DNA from 2 places in the Pseudoalteromonas spongiae UST010723-006 genome. Region 1 is predicted to be linked to the other one. Evidence: predicted binding sites of a transcription regulator. Region 1 holds the regulator's gene; the other holds the start of a gene.
What was found. The regulator FliA, encoded in region 1, starts transcription of late flagellar genes. The targets are predictions, from matches to a motif close to CTAAAGNTNNNNNNNNNNNNGCCGATA.
Positions count from the first base shown of each region.

Region 2: PSPO_RS03950 (flagellin N-terminal helical domain-containing protein) is a predicted target of FliA. The motif match lies at 4,122-4,148, and genes of this name have one in related genera.

Region 1 covers NZ_CP011039.1:1,002,378-1,011,160, forward strand. Annotated here, with positions in the region: gene flhB (flagellar biosynthesis protein FlhB) at 1-162, shown strand, start outside; gene flhA (flagellar biosynthesis protein FlhA) at 244-2,352, shown strand; gene flhF (flagellar biosynthesis GTPase FlhF) at 2,374-3,756, shown strand; gene PSPO_RS04745 (MinD/ParA family ATP-binding protein) at 3,749-4,606, shown strand; gene PSPO_RS04750 (RNA polymerase sigma factor FliA) at 4,615-5,331, shown strand; gene cheY (chemotaxis response regulator CheY) at 5,382-5,765, shown strand; gene PSPO_RS04760 (protein phosphatase CheZ) at 5,782-6,555, shown strand; gene PSPO_RS04765 (chemotaxis protein CheA) at 6,570-8,783, shown strand.
Region 2 covers NZ_CP011039.1:838,311-847,093, reverse strand. Annotated here, with positions in the region: gene PSPO_RS03965 (flagellin N-terminal helical domain-containing protein) at 44-862, opposite strand; gene PSPO_RS03960 (flagellin N-terminal helical domain-containing protein) at 1,074-1,892, opposite strand; gene PSPO_RS03955 (flagellin N-terminal helical domain-containing protein) at 2,224-3,039, opposite strand; gene PSPO_RS03950 (flagellin N-terminal helical domain-containing protein) at 3,246-4,064, opposite strand; gene PSPO_RS03945 (flagellin N-terminal helical domain-containing protein) at 4,201-5,022, opposite strand; gene flgL (flagellar hook-associated protein FlgL) at 5,190-6,425, opposite strand; gene PSPO_RS03935 (FlgK family flagellar hook-associated protein) at 6,431-8,440, opposite strand; gene flgJ (flagellar assembly peptidoglycan hydrolase FlgJ) at 8,440-8,783, opposite strand, start outside.

The DNA of each region.
Region 1 (8,783 bases):
CACACCGGTGAAGTGGGTCAGCAAATTCCGGAGCAGTTGTTCGTTGCGGTGGCACAAGTACTTGCTTATGTTTTCCAATTAAAACAGTTTAATAAAGGGCGTGGTAAACGCCCAGAAAAACTCGCTAAAGAGCTACCAATACCTGAAGATTTCAAATACTAAACAGTAAGTTATCGCTACTTTTCTTGTTGGAACGGTATTTGCTTTAGCTATACCAGTGTCAATATATTGAATAGCTGCTGTATGGACTTCAAGGCCACATTAAATCAACTAAACGCAAATAAATCGGATTACCTGAAAGGTATAGGTACACCTATTCTTGTGCTTGCTGCGCTCGGTATGGTTGTGTTGCCAATGCCTGCGTTTTTACTCGATATACTGTTCTCTTTTAACATAGCGTTATCGCTGGTCGTTCTACTTATTACCTTGTATACCTTGAAGCCTCTCGATTTCGGTATTTTCCCAACCGTTTTGCTAATAGCCACTATCTTACGCCTTGCGCTGAATGTAGCCAGTACCCGAGTCGTGTTGCTTGAAGGTCATGAAGGTGGCGATGCAGCGGGTAAGGTAATTGAAGCATTTGGCTCAGTTGTGATCGGCGGTAACTATGCTGTTGGTTTAGTTGTATTTTTGATTCTAATTATTATTAACTTTGTGGTAATTACCAAAGGTGCAGGCCGTATTTCAGAAGTGTCTGCACGTTTCACCTTAGATGCAATGCCAGGTAAACAAATGGCGATTGATGCAGACTTAAATGCAGGCTTTATTACCGCGGAACAAGCGCGAGAGCGCCGCACCGAAGTAACTCGTGAAGCAGACTTCTACGGCTCAATGGATGGTGCCAGTAAGTTTGTAAAAGGGGATGCTATTGCCGGTATTATCATTCTTGTTATCAATATTATTGGTGGTTTATTTATTGGCATGATCCAGCATGATTTACCGTTTAGTCGTGCAATGGAAGTATATACGCTACTTACGATAGGTGATGGCCTTGTTGCTCAATTACCTTCGCTACTTTTATCTATCGGTACCGCGATTGTGGTAACGCGTCAAAATGAATCGCAAAACATGGGCGAGCAATTTCACGCCCAATTAGGCAATGATAAAGCCCTTTATATTGCAGCAGGTATTTTGATTGTAATGGGGTTAGTGCCAGGCATGCCGAAAGTTGCGTTCTTGGGGTTAGGCTTTTTAATTGGCGGTGTGGCTTATGTGAATCAGCGCATTAAAACGAAAAAAGCAGAAGAAGAATCGAAACAGGTTGCAAAAGGCGGTTCACCCGGCCAAGAGCAAGCGCAAATTGAGCAAAAAGAGTTGGGTTGGGATGATGTACAGCAAGTGGATGTAATTGGCCTAGAGGTTGGTTACCGTTTAATTCCACTTGTCGACCAAGCACAAGGTGGTGAATTACTGAGCCGCATTAAAGGGGTGCGTAAAAAGTTATCTCAAGAGCTTGGCTTTTTAGTACCGCCGGTTCATATTCGAGACAATTTAGAGCTAGATCCGAACGAATACCGCATCACATTAATGGGGGTTTCTAGTGGTAACGGTGAATTAAAACACAATAACGAATTGGCGATTAACCCAGGCCAAGTATTTGGTGAAGTAAAAGGGGTTGCGACCAAAGACCCTGCATTTGGCTTAGATGCTGTGTGGATCGCACCAGAACAAAAAGATGAAGCACAATCACTTGGTTATACCGTGGTTGATGCTGCAACTGTGGTTGCAACACATATTTCTCAGTTATTACACAATAACGCAGCCTTGTTATTGGGTCATGAAGAAGTACAAAACTTACTTGATATGCTAGCCAAGTCGCATCCGCGTTTAATTGAAGGCTTAGTACCTGATATTTTACCGCTCACTACAATTGTAAAAGTACTGCAAAACTTACTTAATGAAGGTGTGCCAATTCGCGATATGCGTTCGATTGTTCAAACCCTCGTTGAGTACGGCCCTCGTAGCCAAGACCCAGACGTACTAACGGCTGCAGTTAGAATCTCACTGCGTCGATTAATCGTTCAAGACGTTGCTGGCAATGCACCAGAAATCCCTGTCATAACATTGGCGCCTGAGTTGGAACAGATGTTGCATCAGTCCCTTCAAAGTGCAGGTGACGAAGGTGCTGGCATTGAGCCAGGGCTCGCAGAAAGACTACAAAATTCTCTCGGCGATGCACATCAAAACCAGGAAATGGCGGGTGAACCTTCAATACTGTTGACATCAGGTATGTTGCGCAGCGTGTTATCGCGATTTGTGAAACACAGCCTACCGGGTTTGCGCGTGATGTCATATCAGGAAGTACCTGAAGAAAAGCAGATCAAAATTGTTTGCTCAGTCGGTCAACAGTGATAAGTAGAGACGAGGTGTCACATGAAAATTAAACGTTTTTTTGCTAAAGATATGCGCAGCGCGTTGAATGAAGTAAAGCATGAGCTAGGTCCTGATGCAGTTATCATGTCAAATAAGCGCATGGCTGATGGTGTTGAAATTGTGGCAGCTGTTGATTATGAAAAGTCAGTGCAAGCTGCACCTGCAGCGCCTAAGTTAAGCGAAGAAAAGCCTCGTTTTAGTAATAATTTTGTTAAGCCAAAACCACAAACAGCGACCCCTGAAAAACAAGCAGCGGTAGCAGATAGTTTATCGGCATTACTTGAGCGCCAAGCGAAAAAATCACCTCAATTTGATAAAGCACCTGAGCCAAAGCAGCCTCGTAATTGGTTTGATGACGATGATTCACTCACATCGACACAGCAAGATGCCCTTGATAGCTTTGCTAAGCCAAAGCAACAAAGCAGTTATGGCAACCAAGCTCAGTCGCTTGATGAAATGCAAGCAATGCGTGATGAAATGGCATCGATCAGACAGTTACTTGAGCACCAACTTTCTGGCTTAATGAATGAAGATATGGCGCGCCGTGACCCAACTCGTGCTCTTTTACTCGACCGTTTGAAAGGTATGGGTATCAGTGAAGCAGTAGCGGACCAGCTTGCGTGTTTTATTCCAGATGACGTTGCACCGCGTCAAGCGTGGCAAGAAACACTTAATATGCTGAGCAAACAGCTATACACTGCAAATAATGAGATTTTGCGTCGTGGTGGCGTATATGCGCTAGTTGGTCCTACTGGTGTAGGTAAAACTACCACAGTTGCAAAGCTAGCTGCACTTGGCGCACAAAAATTTGGCGCCAACAATATCGCACTAATCACAACAGATACTTATCGTATTGGCGCATATGAGCAATTATCGACTTATGGTCGTATTATTGGCTGCCCAGTAAAGCAAGTTAAAAATGCAGAAGAACTCACTGAAATTCTTTATCATTTAAGAAATAAGCGTCTAGTATTAATTGATACAGCAGGAATGAGCCAACGAGATATACGTTTGACTGAACAACTCAACACCTTAATGCGCAATAGCCGAGTAGATATTCGCAGTTACCTTGTGTTAAGTTCAACAGCACAGCTTGAAGTACAGCAAGAGGCGATTAAACAGTTCAAACAGGTACAGTTAAGTGGTTGTATCTTCACAAAACTTGATGAATGTCTAAGTTTAGGTGAAATTATCAGTGTAGCCATTCAAAATCGTCTGCCAATAGGCTATCTTACCAATGGGCAGCGTGTACCAGAGGACATTCGTGTGGCAAATGCGGAAAAATTGGTCAGCAAAGCTCAGCAGTTGTATGCAAAACGAACAAACGCGCAAGCAAGACGTGCATCAAGCATGGCGCATCAAGCAGTAGGAATGTATGATTAACCCAGAATTAGATCAAGCTAGTGGCCTGCGGAAAATGAAAAACAACAACAAGGCTGTAAAAGTAATTGCGGTAACTGGAGGTAAAGGGGGAGTTGGTAAAACCAATGTCTCTCTAAACATGGCAATCGCCATGGCTCAGCAAGGCCAAAAAGTACTGGTACTCGATGCCGATTTGGGTTTAGCAAACTGTGATGTAATGCTGGGTTTGCGTGTAGAGCGTAATCTTTCTCACGTGCTTTCAGGTGAATGTGACCTCGAAGATATCTTAGTTGAAGGGCCGTATGGTATGAAAATTGTACCTGCGACATCTGGCTCTCAAAATATGGTGGAATTAACACCATCTGAACACGCTGGCCTTATTCGCGCTTTTGGCGAATTAGACTCACACTATGATGTATTAGTCGTTGACACTGCGGCCGGTATTTCAGATATGGTGCTTAGTTTTTCTCGCGCTTCACAAGATGTGCTTGTTGTTGTGTGTGATGAACCAACATCAATAACCGATGCTTACGCACTGATTAAAGTGTTAAGCCGTGAGCACGGTGTGTACAAATTTAAAATAGTTGCGAACATGGTACGCAGCTTAAAAGAAGGCCAAGAGCTTTTCGCAAAATTATCAAAAGTAACCGACCGCTTTTTAGATGTATCGCTTGAGCTAGTCGCAACAGTTCCATTTGATGAAAATATTCGAAAAGCGATTCGTAAACAAAAAACCATTGTTGACGTATTTCCAAAATCGCCTGCAGCAATTGCGTTCAAAGCACTTGCAACTAAAGCGGCGAGCTGGCCAATTCCAAATCAGCCGTCAGGACACCTAGAGTTTTTCATTGAGAAACTGGTTAGTAATTAGGAACGCCTATGAAAAGAACCGCTGCCTATGCTAATCAAAATCAATTATCGCAACTTGTCGAACAGCATACGCCGTTGGTTAAACGCATTGCCTACCATATTTTAGCGCGTCTGCCGGCGAGCGTTATTGTCGAAGACCTCATTCAGGCAGGCATGATAGGATTAATCGAGGCTGCTAAGAACTTTGATGGCAGTAAAGGTGCGAGCTTTGAAACCTATGCGGGTATTCGTATTCGCGGTGCAATAATTGATGAAACGCGTAAAGGAGATTGGGTACCTCGCTCAGTACATAAAAACGCCCGTGAAGTCGCCGCGGTCATCAATCAGCTAGAATCATCACTCGGACGTGAACCAAAAGACAGTGAAGTAGCTGAAAAACTTGATATTACGTTAGATGAGTACCATCATATTCTAAGGGATATAAGCAATGGTAAAATTATCGGCATTGAAGATCTCGGTGTTGATGAAGATGTCATCGACGCAGGGCTCGGCAATAAAGAACAAAATCCATTAGTTGATATTCAACAGGATAAATTTAATAAAGCGTTAGTAGAGGCAATACAAACTTTGCCAGAAAGAGAAGCGTTAGTGCTGTCACTTTACTACAATGATGAAATGAATTTAAAAGAAATTGGGCTAATTCTTGAAGTGAGTGAATCAAGAGTGAGCCAAATACATAGTCAGGCCATGGTGCGCCTTAAAGCAAAAGTCCATGACTGGATATAGAATAAAAGTAGTAAGTAAACAATTAGGTGCATACCTCACTGGAGGATATTTTGGATAAAAACATGAAAATTCTTGTAGTTGACGACTTTTCAACGATGAGAAGAATCATTAAAAACCTGTTAAGAGATCTTGGTTTCACAAACGTGCAAGAAGCAGACGACGGTAGCACTGCGCTACCAATGCTGCAAAACCAAGAGTTTGACTTTGTAGTTACGGATTGGAATATGCCAGGTATGCAAGGTATAGATTTGCTGCGCGCGATTCGCGCGGATGACAGTCTAAAACACATACCGGTACTAATGGTAACTGCCGAAGCCAAAAAAGAGCAGATCATTGCTGCAGCGCAAGCAGGTGTAAACGGTTATATCGTTAAACCATTTACAGCAGCAACGCTTAAAACAAAGCTTGATAAAGTTTTTGAGCGTTTAGGCTAACGGGAAGGAGAGGTTTATGTCAGCAAGTGCTGCGCCTCAAATTACCTTAGAACAAGCTAAGCAGCTAGTTGCGTTTCTTGAAAACGATGAGCAACAACAAGCGCAAGAGCTGCTAAAGCAAGTTACGGCAATTGAGCAAGATGAATTATTTGGTGAGGTAGGCAAACTAACTCGTCAACTGCATGATTCATTGAAAAATTTTCAACTTGATACCACTTTATCGGCGCTAACAACTGAGTCTATCCCTGACGCAAAAGAACGTCTCAATTATGTTATGGAAATGACAGAGCAAGCTGCGAATACAACGATGGACGCCGTTGAAGCATCGCTGCCTATTGCCGATAACTTGCAAACAGGTCTCAACAATATTAAGCCCAAATGGGACAAATTAATGTCGCGAGATCTTAAAGTTGGTGAGTTTAAAGTGTTATGTCATGAGCTAAACGGCTTTATGGACGAAGCAAAAACAAATTCTGATAAATTAAATGCATTAATGACAGAAGTGCTCATGGCCCAGGGTTACCAGGACCTCACAGGTCAAGTTATTCGACGCGTAATCGAGCTTGTCCGAGAAGTCGAGGATAGCCTGATTCATATGTTAACTGTGTTTGGCACACCTGTAGAACATGATGAATCGCCTGAAACGACAATACAACAAGAACAACAAATGGTTGCTGATGGTGAATTAGACCAAGTAGCTGAAGGTCCAATTATAAATGCTGAATCACGTGAAGATGTGGTTTCAGGTCAAGATGAAGTAGACGATCTGCTGTCTAGTTTGGGCTTCTAATCGGAGAAAAATGCATGAGCTTTGATGTCGATGAAGATATTTTACAAGACTTTTTAGTCGAAGCCGGTGAAATCTTAGAGTTGCTCTCAGAACAGTTAGTTGAACTGGAAAATAATCCAGAAGATGCTGATTTACTGAATGCGATATTTAGAGGGTTTCATACCGTAAAAGGGGGCGCTGGCTTCTTGTCTATGACAGAGCTAGTCGATGCATGTCACGGCGCAGAAAATATTTTCGATGTTTTACGACAAGGCCAACGCAGGGTTACTCCTGAATTAATGGATGTGATTTTACAGGCACTTGATACCATCAATGAAATGTTTGCTCACATTCAAAATCGCGCTCAGCCCGATCCTGCTGACCCGCAGCTACTGGCAGAACTACATAGACTTAGTCAGCCTGAAAGCGCAGATGAAGCACCGGTAGCCGAAGCGCCAGCAGAAGAAATTGTCGAACCAGAAGCAGTCGAAGAAGACCCGTTTGTTGATATTTTATTTGATGCTGATGCGCCAAGTGATGAAGCACAATCTTCTGGCGATAGCGTTGACGATATCACAGAAGAAGAATTTGAAAGCTTATTAGATGAGTTACACGGCTCTGGTAATGGCCCAGCCTCTAATGCAGCGCCAGAAGCGAGTGAAAGTAGCGACTCTGATGAAATCACTGATGATGAATTTGAAAGCTTACTCGACGAATTACATGGCGCTGGTTCATTCGGTGGCGCGTCTGAGACAAGTGCGCCAGAAAGCGCAGCTCCTGCGGCTTCATCGGGTGACGATGAAGACATTACCGAAGATGAATTCGAAGCCTTACTTGATGAACTTCATGGCAAGGGCAGTGCGCCAAGCACTGCTGAAAAATCATTTAATACTGAGGCGGTAGCGGCAAAACCGGCAACGCCAACACCACCTCCTGCGGCTAAGCCAACGCCGGCGAAACCACAAGCTTCAGCACCAAAACCAGTAGCTGATAAGCCTGCTGCGCCAAGTGCAGCCAAACCAGCTGCAGCGCCAAGTAAAGCACCAGCTAAACCGGCAGCGCCACCGGCTGAAACGACAGTGCGTGTTGACACCAAACGCCTTGACCAAATCATGAATATGGTCGGTGAACTGGTATTGGTTCGAAATCGACTTGTCAGCTTAGGTGCTAACGTTAGTAATGAAAGTATGGGTAAAGCCATTTCTAACTTAGATGTGGTGACCGCAGACTTACAAGGCGCGGTAATGAAAACCCGGATGCAGCCAATCAAAAAAGTATTTGGCCGTTTCCCTCGCGTTGTACGTGACTTAGCGCGCAGCTTGAAAAAAGAAATTAATTTACAGCTAGTTGGTGAAGAAACAGATTTAGATAAAAACCTTGTTGAGGCACTTGCAGATCCACTAGTTCACCTTGTACGTAACTCGGTGGATCATGGTATTGAAATGCCAGACGATCGTGAAGCTGCAGGTAAACCACGCACCGGTACGGTGACGCTGTCAGCATCTCAAGAAGGTGATCATATCTTGCTTACCATTGAAGATGATGGTGCGGGTATGGACGCAGAAAAGCTGAAAAGTATAGCGATTGGTAAAGGTGTAATAGATGCCGATCAGGCAGCTCGACTGTCAAACAACGAAGCGTATAACTTAATCTTTGCGCCAGGTTTCTCTACCAAAGAAGAGATTTCTGATATTTCTGGTCGTGGCGTGGGTATGGATGTGGTTAAAACCAAAATTACCCAATTAAACGGTACAGTGAATATTGAATCAGAAAAAGGTAAAGGCACAGTACTTGAAATTAAAGTACCACTGACGCTCGCTATTCTACCTACCTTAATGGTCGTAGTTGGTCAGCAAACGTTTGCATTGCCACTTGCGGGTGTAAGCGAGATATTCCACTTAGATCTTACTAAAACAAATCTAGTTGATGGGCAGCTAACGATTATCGTCCGTGATAAAGCGATTCCGTTGTTCTATCTAGAAAAATGGTTGTTACGGAATCCTCGCAGCGAACAAAAGCGTTCGCAGGGGCATGTTGTTATTGTGCAATTAGGTACGCAACAAATGGGCTTTGTGGTTGATTCCTTAATTGGTCAGGAAGAAGTGGTAATCAAGCCATTAGATGCTTTATTGCAAGGTACGCCGGGTATGGCGGGTGCAACAATTACGTCAGATGGTGGCATTGCACTAATTTTAGATGTACCAAGCTTGTTAAAGCACTACGCAGGCCAAGGTCGCAATAAAAAGTAA
Region 2 (8,783 bases), 160 kb from region 1:
TTTTATGAGAGGGAGTACTAACTTGATTAACTAGGAGAGAGTATTAACCAATTAGCGACAATGCTATCTGAGGCTGTTGATTTGCCTGAGCTAACATTGAGCTCGATGCTTGTTGTAACACCTGGTTACGCGCAAGACTTGCACTTTCAGCCGCAAAGTCCGTATCTAAAATACGTGACTTAGACGCTGACACATTTTCAGAAATATTATTCAAGTTACGAATAGTCGAGCTAAAACGGTTTTGCTTCGCACCGAGATCTGCACGTATACCATTTACCGTAGACAAAGCGTCATCAATTGCGGTAATCGCTGTCTGAGCCTGAGATGCAGTCGCAATTGTGTCATCGTTTACAGCTAAACCTGTTGCCCCCATACTTGTTGCGATAGCGACATTGATCACTTGGTTCGCATCTGGACCAACCTGGAAATCAGCTGTAAATGTTCCATCTAAAATATTTACACCACCAAACGTTGTATCACTTGCTACACGGTCAATTTCACTCGATAGCTCAGAAAACTCTTTTTGCAGTGCTGCACGATCTGATGCTGTATTTGAACCATTCGCTGATTGAATTGCCAGAACACGCATACGCTGCAGCATGTTCGAGGTTTCTTCTAGTGCACCTTCCGCTGTTTGCGATAGTGAAATACCATCGTTTGCATTACGTGCGCCTTGGTTTGCACCATTTACTTGCGACTGTAAACGTGTACCAATTTGAAGACCGGCCGCATCATCTGCTGCACTGTTAACACGTAAACCAGATGACAGCCGTTGGAAGGACGTGCTTAACGCATTTGTTGAATTCGATAATTGACGCTGTGCGTTCAATGATGTGACGTTTGAATTTACATATAAAGCCATAATGTTCACCCTCTAGTTCTAAGCAATTATGCTAAAAAGAACTGTTATCTAATTAATTTCTTTAACTAAAAACTATATCGACAGTGGGAGTAATTTCTTTAGAAAAAACCTGTAATTTTTTGTACTTTTTTAAATCACACAATAAAAAAAGCAGCCAAATGGCTGCTCTTATGAGAGAGGGAGTACTAACTTGATTTACTAGGAGAGAGTGTTAACCAATTAGGGATAATGCGATTTGTGGCTGTTGATTTGCCTGGGCTAACATTGAGCTTGATGCTTGTTGTAGCACCTGGTTACGTGCAAGACCTGCACTCTCCGCCGCAAAGTCTGTATCCATTATGCGTGATTTCGACGCCGATACGTTTTCTGAAACATTGTTTAAGTTACGAATAGTCGAACTAAAACGGTTTTGCTTCGCACCTAAGTCAGCTCGTACACCATTTACGATTGATAAAGCATCATCTAGTGCTGTAATCGCTGTTTGCGCACCTGCTGCTGTACTAATTGAATCATCTGAAAGTGCAAGACCCGTTGAGTTCATGTTGGTGGTAATTTTCACCTGAATCGTTTGGTTAGCATCTGGCCCTACTTGATAGTCTGTATCGTAAGTACCATTTAAGATGTTTACACCACCAAACGTTGTATCACTTGCTACACGGTCTATCTCTGCCGATAATTCAGCAAACTCTTTTTGTAGTGCATCACGGTCTGAGTCTGTGTTTGAACCATTCGCCGATTGAATCGATAAAACACGCATACGTTGCAACATATTTGACGTTTCTTCTAGTGCACCTTCTGCTGTTTGAGCTAGTGAAATACCATCATTCGCGTTACGTGCGCCTTGATTTGCACCATTTACTTGCGATTGTAAACGTGTACCAATTTGAAGACCTGCTGCATCGTCCGCTGCACTGTTAACACGTAAACCTGATGATAAACGCTGAAAAGACGTGCTTAACGCATTTGTCGAATTTGATAATTGACGCTGTGCGTTCAATGATGTGATGTTTGAATTTACATATAAAGCCATGATTCTCGCCCTCTTCTATCTGCGGTATTTACCGCCAAACAACTCGTTTGATTAAGATATCGACACGTCAAAAAGATTCTTTAATCAATTTTTACAAGTAAGCCACTAGAAGAAAAATAACCAACAAATAAACAAAGAGTTACTTTAATAATTTAATCACAAAATGCTTTTAATTTTGAAGCATGATTCGTTCTGATTATTCTAGTTTAGAGGTGTAATTGTTTAGTTTGGGCTCTATGAATACGCTATATGGGAGGGATATTATTCAGTCAAATATTTATAGATCACACCACTCAGTGTGATCTATAAAAAGCATTACGATTACTATTTATTACAGCAATGACAACGCAATTTGCGGCTGCTGGTTAGCCTGCGCTAACATTGAGCTTGAAGCCTGTTGTAATACTTGGTTACGCGCCAATGCCGCACTTTCTGCTGCAAAGTCTGTATCCATGATACGTGACTTAGACGCTGCTACATTTTCTGCTACGTTGTTTAAGTTACGAATAGTCGAACTAAAACGGTTTTGCTTCGCACCAAGATCAGCACGTACACCGTTCACTGTTGACAACGCATCATCTAGTGCACCTATAGCTGTTTGTGCGCCTGCAGCAGTACTGATAGAGTCATCAGAAAGCGCAAGTCCTGTTGAGTTCATATTTGTCGTTACTTTTAACGTAATAGTCTGGTTTGCATCAGCACCAACTTGGAAGTCTGTGTCGTACGTACCATCTAAAATATTTACACCACCAAAGCTCGTATCACTTGCAACACGATCAATCTCAGCAGATAGCTCTGTGAATTCTTTTTGCAGTGCATCACGATCCGAATCAGTGTTTGAACCATTCGCTGACTGAATTGCCAATACACGCATACGTTGCAGCATGTTCGAGGTTTCTTCCAACGCACCTTCTGCTGTTTGCGATAGTGAAATACCATCGTTTGCATTACGTGCACCTTGGTTTAAACCTTGTACTTGCGAGTTTAAACGCGTACCAATTTGCAAACCTGCCGCATCATCTGCCGCACTGTTTACACGTAAACCAGACGATAAACGTTGGAATGATGTTGATAATGCCTCACTCGAACGAGAGAGTTGTCTTTGAGAATTCAAAGACATTATATTTGAGTTAACACTTAAAGCCATGAGAGCCTCCAATAATAATTAACATAGGAACTATCAGTTGCAAGAGAGAGAGTAAGCTACAGATAGTTTTCTGTCCCATCTTCGTTATCGGCGGCCGCCTAAAACCCTTTAGCTTTTTTTAATTTTTTTTAACGAAAAGTAAAAAACGGCCATTTGGCCGTTTTTATATGAGAGGGAGTACTAACTTAATTAACTAGGAGAGAGTGTTAACCAATTAGCGACAATGCGATTTGTGGCTGTTGATTTGCCTGAGCTAACATTGAGCTTGATGCTTGCTGTAACACCTGGTTACGTGCAAGACCTGCACTCTCCGCCGCAAAGTCTGTATCCATTATGCGTGATTTCGACGCCGATACGTTTTCTGAAACATTGTTTAAGTTACGAATAGTCGAACTAAAACGGTTTTGCTTCGCACCTAAGTCAGCTCGTACACCATTTACGATTGATAAAGCATCATCTAGTGCTGTAATCGCTGTTTGCGCACCTGCTGCTGTACTAATTGAATCATCTGAAAGTGCAAGACCCGTTGAGTTCATGTTGGTGGTAATTTTCACCTGAATCGTTTGGTTAGCATCTGGCCCTACTTGATAGTCTGTATCGTAAGTACCATTTAAGATGTTTACACCACCAAACGTTGTATCACTTGCTACACGGTCTATCTCTGCCGATAATTCAGCAAACTCTTTTTGTAGTGCATCACGGTCTGAATCTGTGTTTGAACCATTCGCCGATTGAATCGATAAAACACGCATACGTTGCAACATGTTTGACGTTTCTTCTAGTGCACCTTCTGCTGTTTGCGCTAGTGAAATACCATCATTCGCGTTACGTGCGCCTTGATTTGCACCATTTACTTGCGATTGTAAACGTGTGCCAATTTGTAAACCGGCCGCATCGTCCGCTGCACTGTTAACACGTAAACCTGATGATAAACGCTGAAAAGACGTGCTTAACGCATTTGTTGAATTCGATAATTGACGCTGTGCGTTCAATGATGTGATGTTTGAATTTACATATAAAGCCATGATTCTCGCCCTCTTCTATCTGCGGTATTGACCGCCAAACAACTCGTTTGATTAAGATATCGACAACAAGGGGGATGACTTTAGAGAAAAGTTAATAAAATTTATAGCCCCTGATAAATCAAGGGCTTTAAAGCGATTATCCCTGAAGTAGTGACAACGCGATTTGAGGTTGTTGGTTAGCTTGGGCCAGCATTGAGCTTGATGCTTGTTGTAGAACCTGATTACGCGCCAATGCTGCACTTTCTGCTGCAAAGTCCGTATCCATAATACGAGATTTTGACGCTGAAACGTTTTCAGCAACACTTTTTAAGTTACGAATAGTTGAACTAAAGCGGTTTTGTTTCGCACCCAGATCTGCACGCACTGCATTAACTGTCGATAGCGCATCATCAAGCGCTGCGATTGCAGTTTGAGCACCAGCTGCAGTACTGATTGAATCATCAGAAAGTGCAAGCCCTGTTGTATTCATATTAGTGGTAATTTTCACTTGAATCGTTTGATTGGCATCTGGGCCGACTTGATAGTCTGTGTCATAAGTACCATTTAAGATATTTACACCACCAAATGTTGTATCAGTTGCAACGCGATCAATCTCAGATTGTAATTCAGAAAACTCTTTTTGCAGTGCCTCACGGTCTGAATCAGTGTTTGAACCATTTGCCGATTGAATGGATAAAACACGCATACGCTGTAGCATGTTGGTTGTTTCTTCTAAAGCGCCTTCTGCTGTTTGCGACAGTGAAATACCATCATTTGCGTTACGTGCACCTTGGTTTGCACCATTTACTTGCGATTGTAAACGAGTACCTATTTGCAAACCTGCCGCATCGTCTGCTGCACTATTAACACGAAGACCTGATGATAAACGTTGGAACGATGTACTTAATGCATTGGTTGAGTTCGCTAACTGCCTTTGAGCATTAAGTGACGTTATATTGGAATTTACATATAAAGCCATTTTTTTCTCCTAAGTTAGAATACAGTGGCGCAAAGCTCTCTCCTTCTTTGCGCTACTGTTAGTACTCCCGGCTCTCATGACGGGAAGTGCTTTGTTAAAGCGAACTTTAACGTTTGCACTAAGTTGCGTCTTTGACGCACTAACTTAAAAGCATTAAACGTGCCAACTTATATGTAATCAAACAAAGTTAATCCTGAAACTCGGCCAAATGTCGCTTGAGCGGCCTGTAGCGCGGTTTCATTTTTCTTTAACTCGCTGATTGCTTCAGCCATATCGGCCTCTAACAAACTTGCCTTAGTGGCAACGTTTACTATTTCCTCTCCAGAATTGGCATTTTCATTCCTTGTAACGGCATTTAATCTCCCCCCAATACTTGCCCGGGTGAAAGTAATTGCCTCTTGCGCATTATCTAATTCAACAACTGAATCTGCAAGCGTCTCTTGTAACTGAACCTGCGTACTTGCAGGATTTTCAAGTACCGAAATAAGCTCTTCTAATGTGTTTAGAATGTTCTTGTTAGTTGGAGGTTCTAATGTAAAATCAGCTTGCCCTGGCGCAGCACCTTGCAGCGATATCTCCATGCCAGCAAATTCTATTGACTCACCGGTAAAGTCTCCTGTGACAGCAGGTACCAGTGGCGAGCCATTTTGTCTGATCTCGTACTGATCTGGTGCGCCAGCCGTAACGACTACATTGAAAGTATTATTTGCGGGTGTAAGCGGGTCATAATAGTTAGCGTGAAATTGGTCAAATTCAGCTTGTTGCTTAACATACACACTGCCCGCGGTAATTGCCCCAGGCAATATCGTCATCGCATTACTGGCAACATTTAGCCGCGCTTTGGTTTTTTCAAACAAATCTGCGCCATTGTCAGTAGCTTGAATATAAGTTGAAGTAGCAACTTGAATCGAGTGGTTACCCTGATCGCCGTTGTATGTATAAGTTTGACTAGCACTATCGTAAGAATAAGTCGCTTTACTATCTTGAAAACCAGAGAAAATAAAACGCCCATCTTCAGAGCGCGTATTCATCAAATCAAGTAAACTTTTTTGAATTTCAGCTAATTCTTTACTAATACCCTCACGATCAGTGTGAGTATATGCACCATTACCAGCTTGAATAGAAAGTTCGCGTGCTCGCTCTATTTGCGTATTCATACTTTTTAGCGCATTTTCTTCTACTTCTAAGCGCCCGCGCAAGAAACTCATATTCTTGTCAAACTGGTCATTCAGTTCTAGTTTTTTCGTAATCAAGTTCGCTTGTGCCATAGCGGCGGGATCATCCGCTGCTGTTAGTACTTTTTTCTGCGTATTCACTCTTAGTTGAGAATCTACAAGTTTCTCTTGGCCACTTAAAATACTATCGAGGCTATTTTGATACATAATATTATTCGATAAACGCATCTCGACTACCTCGCTGCATTAAGAATTGTGTCAAATACTGTGCTTGCGGTACTTAAGATTTTTGCCGCTGCTGCATAAGATTGTTGATAACGTAATAAATTAGCCGCTTCTTCGTCTAAATTGACACCTGAAATCGACTCATACCACGCATTAGATTGATTAGCTAACGCATCAAATGCCACTTGATTGGTTTTAGCTTGCGCAGTTTTCATACCAACATCAGTCACTATATTACCGTATGCTTCATTAATCTTAGTGAGGTTATCACCATTGGTTACGATAGCACTTGACCTAACTAACTCTCGATTTTGAATTTCTGCCAGTAAAAGACCGTTTCGGCTATCGTCAAAGCCATCAGTATTAAACTCAATCGTAAATGAGTCACCCGTTTCTGCTATACCTTCAAGGTTAAAATCAAAACCATAGGTATTGTATGGTGCACCTGCTTGTGCCAAAACATTGTCATAAGGCGGTGTTAAAACAACCGTATTCGTTACGGGTGGTGCACCATCTGTAATTGTAAACTCATTAGGGTTTGCCGTTTTAGTTAGTGTAATGGTGCCATTGGCTAAAGCTGGCGGTGGACCTGGATTAAATCCTGGTGCAGTGGTGTCAGAAACAGTGCTTGACGCTATATTACCTGATCCTCTGTTAGCTAAGTCGCTGTTAGTGCGTATCGGTGAAGCTAACGCTAAATCTTCCGGTCGCATGGTTGCAAGCTCGAAGCTCGTCGATGCCTCTGAGTTAAGTTTAAGTTCAAATTTATCACCAACTGCAGCGCCAGCTCCTACATTAATTTGCAAACCAAAAAGCTCTCCGCCTACCGCTGTGCCCGAATTAGCCTGCCCAGCAGCAACAGCTGCAACAATAGGTGTACCAATTGGATCGCCATATGAATCAAGCGCAGTAACTGTAATTTGGTTCACTGCTGTATATTCAATTAAAAAATCATTTGGCGGTAATTCACTACCTTTACCCGGTTCAATGGTTCCACTTACTTGAGCCGTACCCGTGTTTGCTGCATAGGAATAAGCACCAGCGGTTGGAATGGTAAATAAATCGCCACCAAGTTCGCCATCGCCGTCTAATCCAAGCCTATTTTGCTGATTGAATGCATCCGCCATTGCTAGGCTCAATTGGCCTAACTTGTTTTGTGACGAAATCAGTATTTCCTCACGGTAAGCTAGTAGCCCACCAATTTTTCCTTTTAGTACACTGGTATTGACTTCAAGCGGAATGGCTTTGCCTGAATCCACATCTAATTTTAAATCTTTAAAATTGGGATCAGGATCACCAGAAATTGAAAATAAGTTAAACGCGCCATCTTCCATTACAACAGCTTCACCCGTGCCCATAAACACCAGTTTTTCACCATTTGGACCATCAAGTGTTTCAATGTCTATATATTCAGATAGCTCTTTAATTGCCAAATCACGCTGATTGATAGTGCTATTTAGAGCACTGCCATCAGGCCCCGATGTTCCCGATGCAATTGATAAGTTTAGCTCGCTAATCTTAGTGATAAGTGAATTAGCTTCATTCGCATAGATCTCGAGCTGATCGTTAACGATGGTTTTTTGATCAAAAACGATACCCGATAATCGGTTAAGCTGATCGATGTAACCTTGGGCATTACTAAAAAACAGGGAACGGCTAACATTAGACGATGGTTGGTTTAAACTATCTTGTAACGAGCCAAACAACGAGTTGATGCTCGTTCCGAGACTATTAGACTCTTCAGCAAATAGACTATCTACTCGCGCGGACTCGCTAACGATTTGGTTGTAAAAAGCCGCATTGGAAATATCGCGATTAAGCTGCTCTTGTGCAAAACTATTCACTAAGCGGAAAGTTTGCCCAAGTCCAACTTGATTATCGAACAGTGTTCTATGTTCTGTGCGCTCTCGAACATAACCTTCGGTATTGACGTTGGTAATGTTTTTACTGGTAGTTTGCAGTAACTCTGAGCTTGCACGTACACCTGAGTTTGCAATATTAAGTAGATTAAAAGACATTAGTTAGTGCCTCCTAAACTTGTTATCGAACTTTTCATCATATCGTTTACATTTATTCCTGAAGCGACAGCGTTGAGTGCTTGCGTAAATTCACTGCGCTTTAGCACATCTTTAATTTTGTCTGCATAATTAGGGTCAGTGGCATACCCTGCTTTTTGTAATTCATCAAGATACTGAGATGGGTCTGACGTTGTTTTAAGTGCTGATTGATAGCGTGGGTTTTGCTGTAAAAAGTTAACAAAATCATCAAAACTTTCAGCAATGCTGTTATACGCTCTAAAATTAGATTGTTTTTTAACAGCGACGCCTTGTTCAAATTCAAGCGAAGCTTTAGCAGCTTTAT